One region of the Gottschalkia acidurici 9a genome, then DNA from elsewhere that is predicted to be linked to it. Evidence: a T-box and tRNA genes for the amino acid it is inferred to sense, from the RefSeq annotation. Region 1 holds a T-box; the other holds one or more tRNA genes.
What was found. A T-box is a leader RNA that pairs with one kind of tRNA and senses whether it is charged. The one in region 1 lies ahead of thrS (threonine--tRNA ligase), so its partner is inferred to be a tRNA-Thr.

Region 2: it encodes a tRNA-Thr, which carries the amino acid that the T-box ahead of thrS (threonine--tRNA ligase) is inferred to sense. The anticodon was not compared.

What each region holds. Positions count from the first base shown of each region.
Region 1 covers NC_018664.1:676,668-681,272, forward strand. Annotated here, with positions in the region: gene CURI_RS03050 (S1C family serine protease) at 1-115, shown strand, start outside; gene CURI_RS03055 (YetF domain-containing protein) at 458-1,186, shown strand; T-box leader at 1,242-1,458, shown strand; gene thrS (threonine--tRNA ligase) at 1,503-3,419, shown strand; gene CURI_RS03065 (DeoR/GlpR family DNA-binding transcription regulator) at 3,440-3,664, opposite strand; gene CURI_RS03070 (DUF2201 family putative metallopeptidase) at 3,943-4,605, shown strand, end outside.
Region 2 covers NC_018664.1:2,999,042-3,003,646, reverse strand. Annotated here, with positions in the region: gene dnaB (replicative DNA helicase) at 18-1,355, shown strand; gene CURI_RS14255 (GNAT family N-acetyltransferase) at 1,464-2,057, shown strand; tRNA gene CURI_RS14250 (tRNA-Lys) at 2,288-2,363, shown strand; tRNA gene CURI_RS14245 (tRNA-Glu) at 2,372-2,446, shown strand; tRNA gene CURI_RS14240 (tRNA-Val) at 2,485-2,560, shown strand; tRNA gene CURI_RS14235 (tRNA-Asp) at 2,583-2,659, shown strand; tRNA gene CURI_RS14230 (tRNA-Thr) at 2,670-2,745, shown strand; gene CURI_RS14225 (diaminopimelate dehydrogenase) at 2,969-3,946, shown strand; gene CURI_RS14220 (ATP-binding protein) at 4,019-4,605, opposite strand, start outside.

The sequences.
Region 1 (4,605 bases):
AGAACTATCTTCTATTATAGAAAAATACGATCCTAACGATAAAATAAAAGTTACTGTTAAAAGAGAGCAAAAAGAAATGCAAATTGATCTTATCCTCGGGGAGACATCTAAATGATCTCCTTTTTAGAGAGTATCCAAATTATTACAAAACCAACAACTATAAACAACGCTGAAAGTATAACTTCATAAACTAAATCCATGACTTCACCTCTTTTACATAATAGTTATATTAATTATTAAATAGGGATATTTAGATACTAACTTCCTTGATAGGAAATTAGATACCAAGTTCTAAAATATAATGAAATCCATACTAAAGATCCTAATTTACTAATACCAACTAAAAGATGTTGGCATTTATATAACTTACAATATGTTAAAACTAATTGCTTACTTATGAATAGTATTTGCAATATAAGATAAAAATATATATGAAATAAAATTGAGAGGTGAGAAAATGAAGTCATTAATTGAAATCACGATACAAACACTTTTAGCTTTTTTCTCGATACTATACATAACTAGAATTTTAGGAAGGCAACAAGTGTCTCAGCTTACGGTTGCTGAATATATAAATGGAATAACATTTGGTTCTATAGCTGCAAACTTAGCTACAGATTTAGAAAATCATACTTGGCAACACTTGTTAGGAGTAATACTTTTCGGAGCACTTACTTATTTTGTAAATAAAGTTGCACTTAAAAAAAGAAGTTTAAGCAAAGTATTTCAAGGAGAACCTGTATTAGTTATTCAGGATGGCCAGATATTAGAAAGAAATTTAAAAAGGTTAGGATATAACGTAGATGACCTTATGGTGTTATTAAGGCAGCAAGACTGCTTCTCTCCTGATGATGTTGAGTTTGGTTTAATAGAGATGAACGGATCATTAAGTATTATAAAAGTAGGAGAGAAAAGGAATGTAACATTAGGTGATTTAAATATAACTCCATCAGATGAAAGTATACCTACAGAATTAATAATAGGTGGACAAATAATATATGAAAATTTAAAACAAAGAAAACTAACTGGAAAGCAGCTTATGAAAGAACTAAACAAATATAAAATAGATAAAGTCTCTGAAGTTATGTATGCAACAGTAGATAGAAGTGGAAAATTTTATGTTGATAAATTTAAAGACAATATAAGACCAGGAAGCGACTTAAGTGAAAATAATAAGGGTATATAGAAGGGTTGACATAATTAAAAAAAGTATCTATAATTTAAGATATTATATAAAGTAAGCTAAAGCTATGATAGGACGAGTAAATTAGATGTAGTCTATAGAGAGGGGTTGCCTGGGCTGGAAGCACCCTAGATGAAGCTGATTGAAAACTACCCTTGAGTTGAGCCCGAAAGGGATATCCGTTGATGACGTTATAATCATTAGAGAAAACTATGTAAAATATATAGTTTTAAATTAGGGTGGTACCGTGTGAATATATAACTCTCACCCCTAGAACTTCTAGGGATGAGAGTTTTTTTATTAAGAAAGGAGAATTTCAATGTCAAAAATAAAAATTACATTGCCAGACGGATCAGTTAGAGAGTTTGACAATGGTGTTAAAGTTATAGATATAGCAAGAGATATAAGTGAAGGACTTTCAAGAGTAGTATTAGGAGCTAAAGTTAATGGAGAGCTTAAAGGTCTTAATGATGAAGTAAATGAAGATAGTGATGTATCTTTATTAAAATTTGAAGATGAAGAAGGAAGAGAAATCTTCAGACATACAAGTGCACATATACTAGCACAAGCGGTAAAAAGACTTTTCCCAGATTCAAAACTTGCAATAGGACCAGCTATAAAAGATGGATTTTATTATGATATAGATACTGAGCATAGATTTACACCAGAAGATTTAGAAGCAATAGAAAAAGAAATGAAAAAGATAGCAAAAGAAGATCTTTTAATAGAAAGATTTGTTCTAGATAGAGAAGAAGCTCTTGAATATTTAAAGGGACTGGGAGGAGAAGACTATAAACTAGAATTAGTACAAGACTTACCAGCAGGAACTGAAATATCATTCTACAAACAAGGTGATTTCACAGACCTTTGTAGAGGGCCACATTTACCAAGTACTAAAAAAGTTAAGTCAGTAAAATTAACTTCAATAGCAGGAGCATATTGGAGAGGCGATGAAAAAAGACCAATGCTTCAAAGAATATATGGAACTTCATTTGAAAAGAATAAAGATCTAGAAGCTTATCTAACAATGCTAGAAGAAGCTAAGAAAAGAGATCATAGAAAACTAGGAAAAGAGCTAGGATTATTCTCAATGCATAATGAGGGACCAGGATTCCCATTCTTCCATCCAAAAGGAATGGTACTTTGGAACACTATACAAAACTTCTGGAAAGCTGAGCATATAAAAAGAGGTTATGGAGAAATAAAAACACCACTTATATTAAATAGAGACTTATGGCTTCAATCAGGACACTGGGATCACTATAAAGAAAATATGTATACTACAGCTATAGATGAAAGTGACTATGCTATTAAGCCTATGAACTGTCCAGGATCTATGCTTGTATACAAATCAGGAATGTATAGCTATAGAGATTTACCACTTAGAATGTGTGAACTAGGTCAAGTACACAGACATGAGCTAGCAGGTGCATTACATGGTCTTATGAGAGTAAGAACATTTACTCAAGACGATGCTCATATATTTATGCTACCAGAACAAGTTAAAGATGAGTTAATAGGAGTAATAGAACTAGCAGACTATATGTATGAGGTATTTGGATTTAAGTATCATGTAGAACTTTCAACTAGACCAGAAAGCTCTATGGGAACTGAAGAACAATGGGAAATAGCAACAGATAACTTAAGAGAAGCTTTAGAAGAAAAAGGAATAAAATATATAATAAATGAAGGCGATGGAGCATTCTACGGACCAAAAATAGACTTCCATCTAGAAGATAGCATAGGACGTACTTGGCAATGTGCAACTATACAATTAGACTTCCAAATGCCAGAAAGATTTGACTTAACATATGCAGGTCAAGACAATGAAAAACACAGACCAGTTATGATTCATAGAACAATACTAGGAAGTATGGAAAGATTTATAGGAGTACTAATAGAGCACTATGCAGGTAAATTCCCTACATGGTTAGCACCAGTTCAAGTAGATATACTACCAATATCAGATAAATTTAATGACTATGCAAACGAAGTGAAAAAACAATTAGAATCTAAAGGAATAAGAGTAGAAATGGATACTAGAGCTGAAAAAATAGGATATAAAATAAGAGAAGCTCAAATAGCAAAAACTCCTTATATGTTAATAATAGGTGAAAAAGAAGTTGAAAATGGAGAAGTTTCTGTAAGAGTTAGAGACGAAGGAGATATAGGATCTATAAAAGTAGATGAATTTGTAGCAAGAGTAGTAAAAGAAATAGAAGAAAAAGCAAGATAGAAAATAATTGGCTGAAGGCACTAGTCTTCAGCCAATATAATATTAGTTTTTAACTTCTTGAATTTATTTATTATACTTTTATTTAAATTAGAATCCGTAACTATGTAGTCAATGTTGTCAAGAGTTACTATGTTTACAGTTATATCTCTATCAAACTTACTACTATCAGCAGCTACAAAAACCTTTTTTGACCTTTCTACAATCATTCTTCTTGTAACTACCTCGTGCATATTAAAATCAGAAATACCATACTATAAGATCTATGAAAAATCTTGCTAGACTCTTAGATAAAATAAATGACTTAATAAAAGAAAGTAAAAAACCAAACAGTAAATTAATATATAAAAGCGAACTTTAAAAAGTTCGCTTTTTGTGTATAATAAAGAATATAATTACAACTTGACATCAGTATATTGAGTGGTAAGATGTGACTAAAGGTAATAAAGTACTAGGGTAGATTAAGAAGTTAAAACAATTATATAAAATTTATTATTTGACTCTTAGATATATAGGAGGTAGGTATATGGGTGAGATCATGACTGTAGAAGAAAAGTTTATTAGGGCTAGAATAGTCCTTTTAAAAGGGGATCCATTTATAGGAAAGTATTTATTACTACTAGATAAGCCTATAGAGTGCGGTGGAGATAATTCTAAAAATGACTATTCTGCATTAGCGAATTTAAAAACAATGGCTACTACTGGTACAAAGCTTTATTATAATAGAGAGTATGTAGATAAATTAAGTTTTAAACAATTTCTATTTGCCATTTTACATCAAATGTTGCACTGTATTGCAATGCATCCTGCTAGAGGTATAGAAAGAAATGATAAGATATGGAATATGGCTAGTGACTTATGGGTTAATGATAGATTAAAAAGGAAGCAATTAGAGTATAAAGAAAGTAGAGATATAGACTATGAGCCATATGATGACGAATTATTTTCAGATAATAACAGAATACCAGATATGTCTGTTGATGATATATATGAGGAACTTATGGATCAATATAAAGAACAAATTGAGAGCAGAAAACAAAGTCAACAAAATAACGCATCTTTTGAAGATGGCTCTGAGCAGAATAATGGAGATAATAGTAGTCAAGGTAAAATGGATGATAGTATAACTCTCAAGTCAGGATCTAAAACCTTCAACTTAGGAGAGTATAATCCAGATATTATCAAGCCT
Region 2 (4,605 bases), 780 kb from region 1:
TGATAGGAGATTAAATTATGGAGAATTTAGGTAAAATACCTCCTCATAATATAGAAGCAGAACAATCAGTTTTAGGTTCTATGATTCTAGATAGGGAAGCTATAGTTACAGGTACGGAAATATTAAGACCTGGAGATTTTTACAAAGAAGCTCATAAGGAAATATATGAAGCTGTAACAGACATATTTGCAAGAGATGAGCCTGTAGATCTTATAACACTATCTGAAGAGTTAAAGAAACGTAATACATTAGACTCTATAGGTGGAATAATGTATTTAGCTAATTTATCAGAAGGTGTATCTACTACGGCAAATATGAAATACTATTGTGAGATAGTAGAGGAAAAGTCTATATTAAGAAATCTTATAAAGGCCTCTAATGACATAATTGCAAAAGGTTATGAAGATGAAGAAAATATAGAAAATATAATGGAATTAGCAGAGAAAAGGATATTTGATATAACTCAAAAGCGAAATCAAGAAGGACTAGAGTCTATAAAGACAATACTTCTAGATAGCTTTACCAAGATAGAGCAGTTGTCTCAAAGTTCTGGGGGAATAACAGGACTTACAACAGGATTTATAGATTTAGATAATAAGACATCAGGACTTCAAAGATCAGACTTAATACTAGTAGCTGCAAGACCTGCAATGGGAAAAACAGCATTTGCGTTGAATGTTGCATTAAATGCTGCGTTAAAAGGAAAAGGATCAGTTGCAATATTTAGCCTAGAGATGTCCAAGGATCAGCTAGTTCAACGTATGTTAAGTGCGGAATCTCATGTTGAGTTACAAAAAATTATAAACGGGAAGTTAAATGAGGATGATTGGCCAAAGTTAGTCAGAGCTATGGGGCCATTATCACAAGCAGGAATATATATAGATGATACCCCGGGAATAACCTTAATGGAACTTAAAGCAAAGTGTAGAAAACTTAAAATTGAAAAAGGATTAGACCTAGTAATGATTGACTATTTACAGCTGATGTCTGGAGACGGAAGAAATGAAAATAGACAACAAGAGATATCTAATATATCTAGGGGACTAAAAGGTCTCGCTAAAGAAATGGACTGCCCTGTTGTGGCTTTATCACAGCTATCACGTGCGCCAGAGTTAAGATCGGATCATAGACCAATTCTATCAGATCTACGTGAGTCTGGAGCAATAGAGCAAGATGCGGATATAGTTGTGTTTTTATATAGAGATGAGTACTATCATCCAGATTCAGAAAAGAAAAATATAGGAGAGGTTATAATTGCAAAACATCGTAACGGTCCTATTGGAACTGTAGACTTAGTATTTATGGGTGAATATACTAAATTCTTGAACATGGAAAGGTATGCAGAGAATCAATAGTGTTGTACTAGTTAGTTATAAATAGATGATATAGATAACTAGTACAATATTTTTTTGCAAAATACTAGTTCAGGTTCAAATGTAACTAGTATTTGAGGGAGGATTATAATGGTTACTATAAAAGGAAAGAAAGTATACTTAGAGTCTTTAAACTTAGTGAACGTATATGAAATGAGAAGTTGGGGGAATCATGAAGATCCACTTTTCGATGACTACAACTTTCCGGAATTAGAAGATTTCGAGATAAAAAGATGGTTTGATATAAAAACATCTCAAAAAGATTGTGAAAGTTTTGGCGTACTAAATGAAGATGGAAAAACTATTGGCTTTATAAGCATAAAGGATATTAGAAAACTTTTGAAGACGGCTAATCTAGGTATAGCTTTTGATCCAAGGTATATAAATAAAGGGTATGGGACAGAGGCTTTAAAAGTATTACTAAAATACTACTTTGATAGTATGAATATGAGAACTATGTATCTAGATGTGGCAAAACATAATATAAGAGCTATAAAATGTTATGAAAAATGTGGATTTAAGATAATTAAAGAATATACTATGAAAAATAATGACATTAATTTAAATGATATACAACTAGAAGATACAAAGAATTACTTTATTATTAAAAAAGATACCTTATATGGATACTATTATAAGATGAGATTAGGAAAAAATGACTATAAAGATTTTTTATTCACATAAAAAAGATAACTATTGTGCATATCTTTGTGGATATGTTGATAACATTGTTAAAATAGCATTAAATTTGATAAAAACGACAATTATAAACACCATAAGCTGTTGATAACTTTGTTCATAACATAGAAATCAAAGAATCGACAAAAAACTTTAAAAAAAGTGTTGACACTTAGATAAATTTTTTATAATATAGTATATGTTCCTAAGAGAGCAGTTCCTCAGCAACAAAATGAGACCTATTAGCTCAGTCGGTAGAGCACCTGACTTTTAATCAGGGTGTCCCGCGTTCGAGTCGCGGATGGGTCACCAACTTAAAAGGCCCTATGGTCAAGCGGTTAAGACACCGCCCTTTCACGGCGGTAACCCGGGTTCGAATCCCGGTAGGGTCACCAAACAAATAATATTTTCCCAGATACCATAATGTAGTTATGGGCGTGTAGCTCAGCTGGGAGAGCACCTGCCTTACAAGCAGGGGGTCACAGGTTCGAGCCCTGTCACGCCCACCATAAAATAAGTAAAAAACAATATGGCCTGGTAGTTCAGTTGGTTAGAATGCCAGCCTGTCACGCTGGAGGTCGAGGGTTCGAGTCCCTTCCAGGTCGCCATAAGTAAGTTGCTGGTGTGGCTCAATCGGTAGAGCAACTGACTTGTAATCAGTAGGTTGGGGGTTCAAGTCCTCTCACCAGCTCCAATAAAAATTATAAAAGAAGGGTTTCAAAATGTGAGATTTTGGGGCTCTTTTTTTTATTTCAAAAAAATGTTTCAAAAATTCATAATAACATGTTAATATATATAGATAAAATACCCTTTAGTCTAAAGAATGAATTTGAATAAATTTTTAGCCTAAACTGTAAGTTAACGGGTAAAATGAGAATAGATTATAATTTACTACTAACGAGAGGAGTAAGGATATTATGAGTAAAATAAGGATAGGTATAGTTGGATACGGAAACTTAGGAAAAGGTGTAGAAAGATCTATTAAGCAAAACCCAGATATGGAATTAGTAGCTATCTTCTCAAGAAGAGATGTTAAAACAATAGCTAATGGTAGTTCAAAACTAGTTAACATATCTGAAATAGAGTCATATAAAGATAAAGTAGATGTTATGATGCTATGTGGTGGTTCAGCTACAGATTTAGTAGTACAAGGTCCTAGCATAGCTAAGCACTTTAATACTGTAGATAGCTTTGATACACATGCGAAGATTCCAGAATACTTTGAAAGTATGGACAGCGTTTCAAAAGAATCAGGAAAAGTAAGCCTTATATCTACAGGTTGGGATCCAGGGCTATTTTCATTAAATAGACTTTTAGGACAAAGTGTACTACCACAAGGTGTTGATTATACTTTTTGGGGAAAGGGAGTTAGTCAGGGACATTCAGATGCGATAAGAAGAGTTGAAGGAGTAAAGTTAGGAATTCAATATACTATACCTAATGACGAAGCATTACAAAAAGTTAGAGCTGGAGAAGAAATAGAAATTAAAGGGAATGATGGACATGAGCGTGTTTGTTATATAGTACCGGCTGAAAATGCAGATAAAGATAAGATAGAGCAAGAGATAAAAAATATGCCTAACTACTTTGTAGGATATAAAACGACAGTTAACTTTATATCAGAAGAAGAATTTAAAGCTAACCACTCAGGTATGCCGCACGGAGGAAGTGTATTCCGTTCAGGTACTACTGAAGAAGGAGCTAGACAAATCATAGAGTTTAATCTTAAGTTAGGTAGTAATCCAGGATTTACTTCAAGTGTTGCAACAGCTTATGCAAGAGCAGTATATAAATACTCAAAAGAAGGAAGAACAGGGGCACTAACAGTATTTGATATACCATTTGCATATCTTTCACCTAAGTCAGCTGAAGAATTAAGAAGAGACATATTATAAGAGACATATTTTTTATGTTGATTTTAAATATATTATTAAAAAATAACCGTAAGAGAAAGTGTTCTCTTACGGTTATTTTCTTTCCCATCTTAAGTCAGGACCAAAGAATTTTAGAGGTGTAAATTGACTAAATAATCTAGAAAATATTCTATCTGTATAAACATTAGCTATTTCCATAGGAGCTAGATTTGTAGATATAATAGTTTTCTGACCTTTTATAAGCCTAGAATTAACTATATTAAATATCTCTGTATTTGTAAAACTATTCGTAAGCTCTGTACCTAAGTCATCTATTATTAAAAGATCGGATTGAAACAATAGGTTATACTCAGATTCGTCTATACTTACACTATAGCTTGGTTGAAATTTGTGTTTACTAATTATGTCTAGAATATTAAACGCAGTTTGATATATAACTATTTTTCCTCTGTCTAAAAGATTTTTAGCTATACAGTTGCACATAAATGTCTTACCTAAGCCGGTTGTCCCATAAAGTAAAAGATTTTCTTCATTTTTCTCATCAAAGTTAAAGCAGAATCCCTCACATATTTGTAGAATATCTAATATATTTTCCCGAGGAGTAAGTTTCTCATCTTCAAAAGGTTCTGTGGAAAATATATCTATATTAAAAGTTTTAAAGTTTTCTTTTTGAAGAAGAT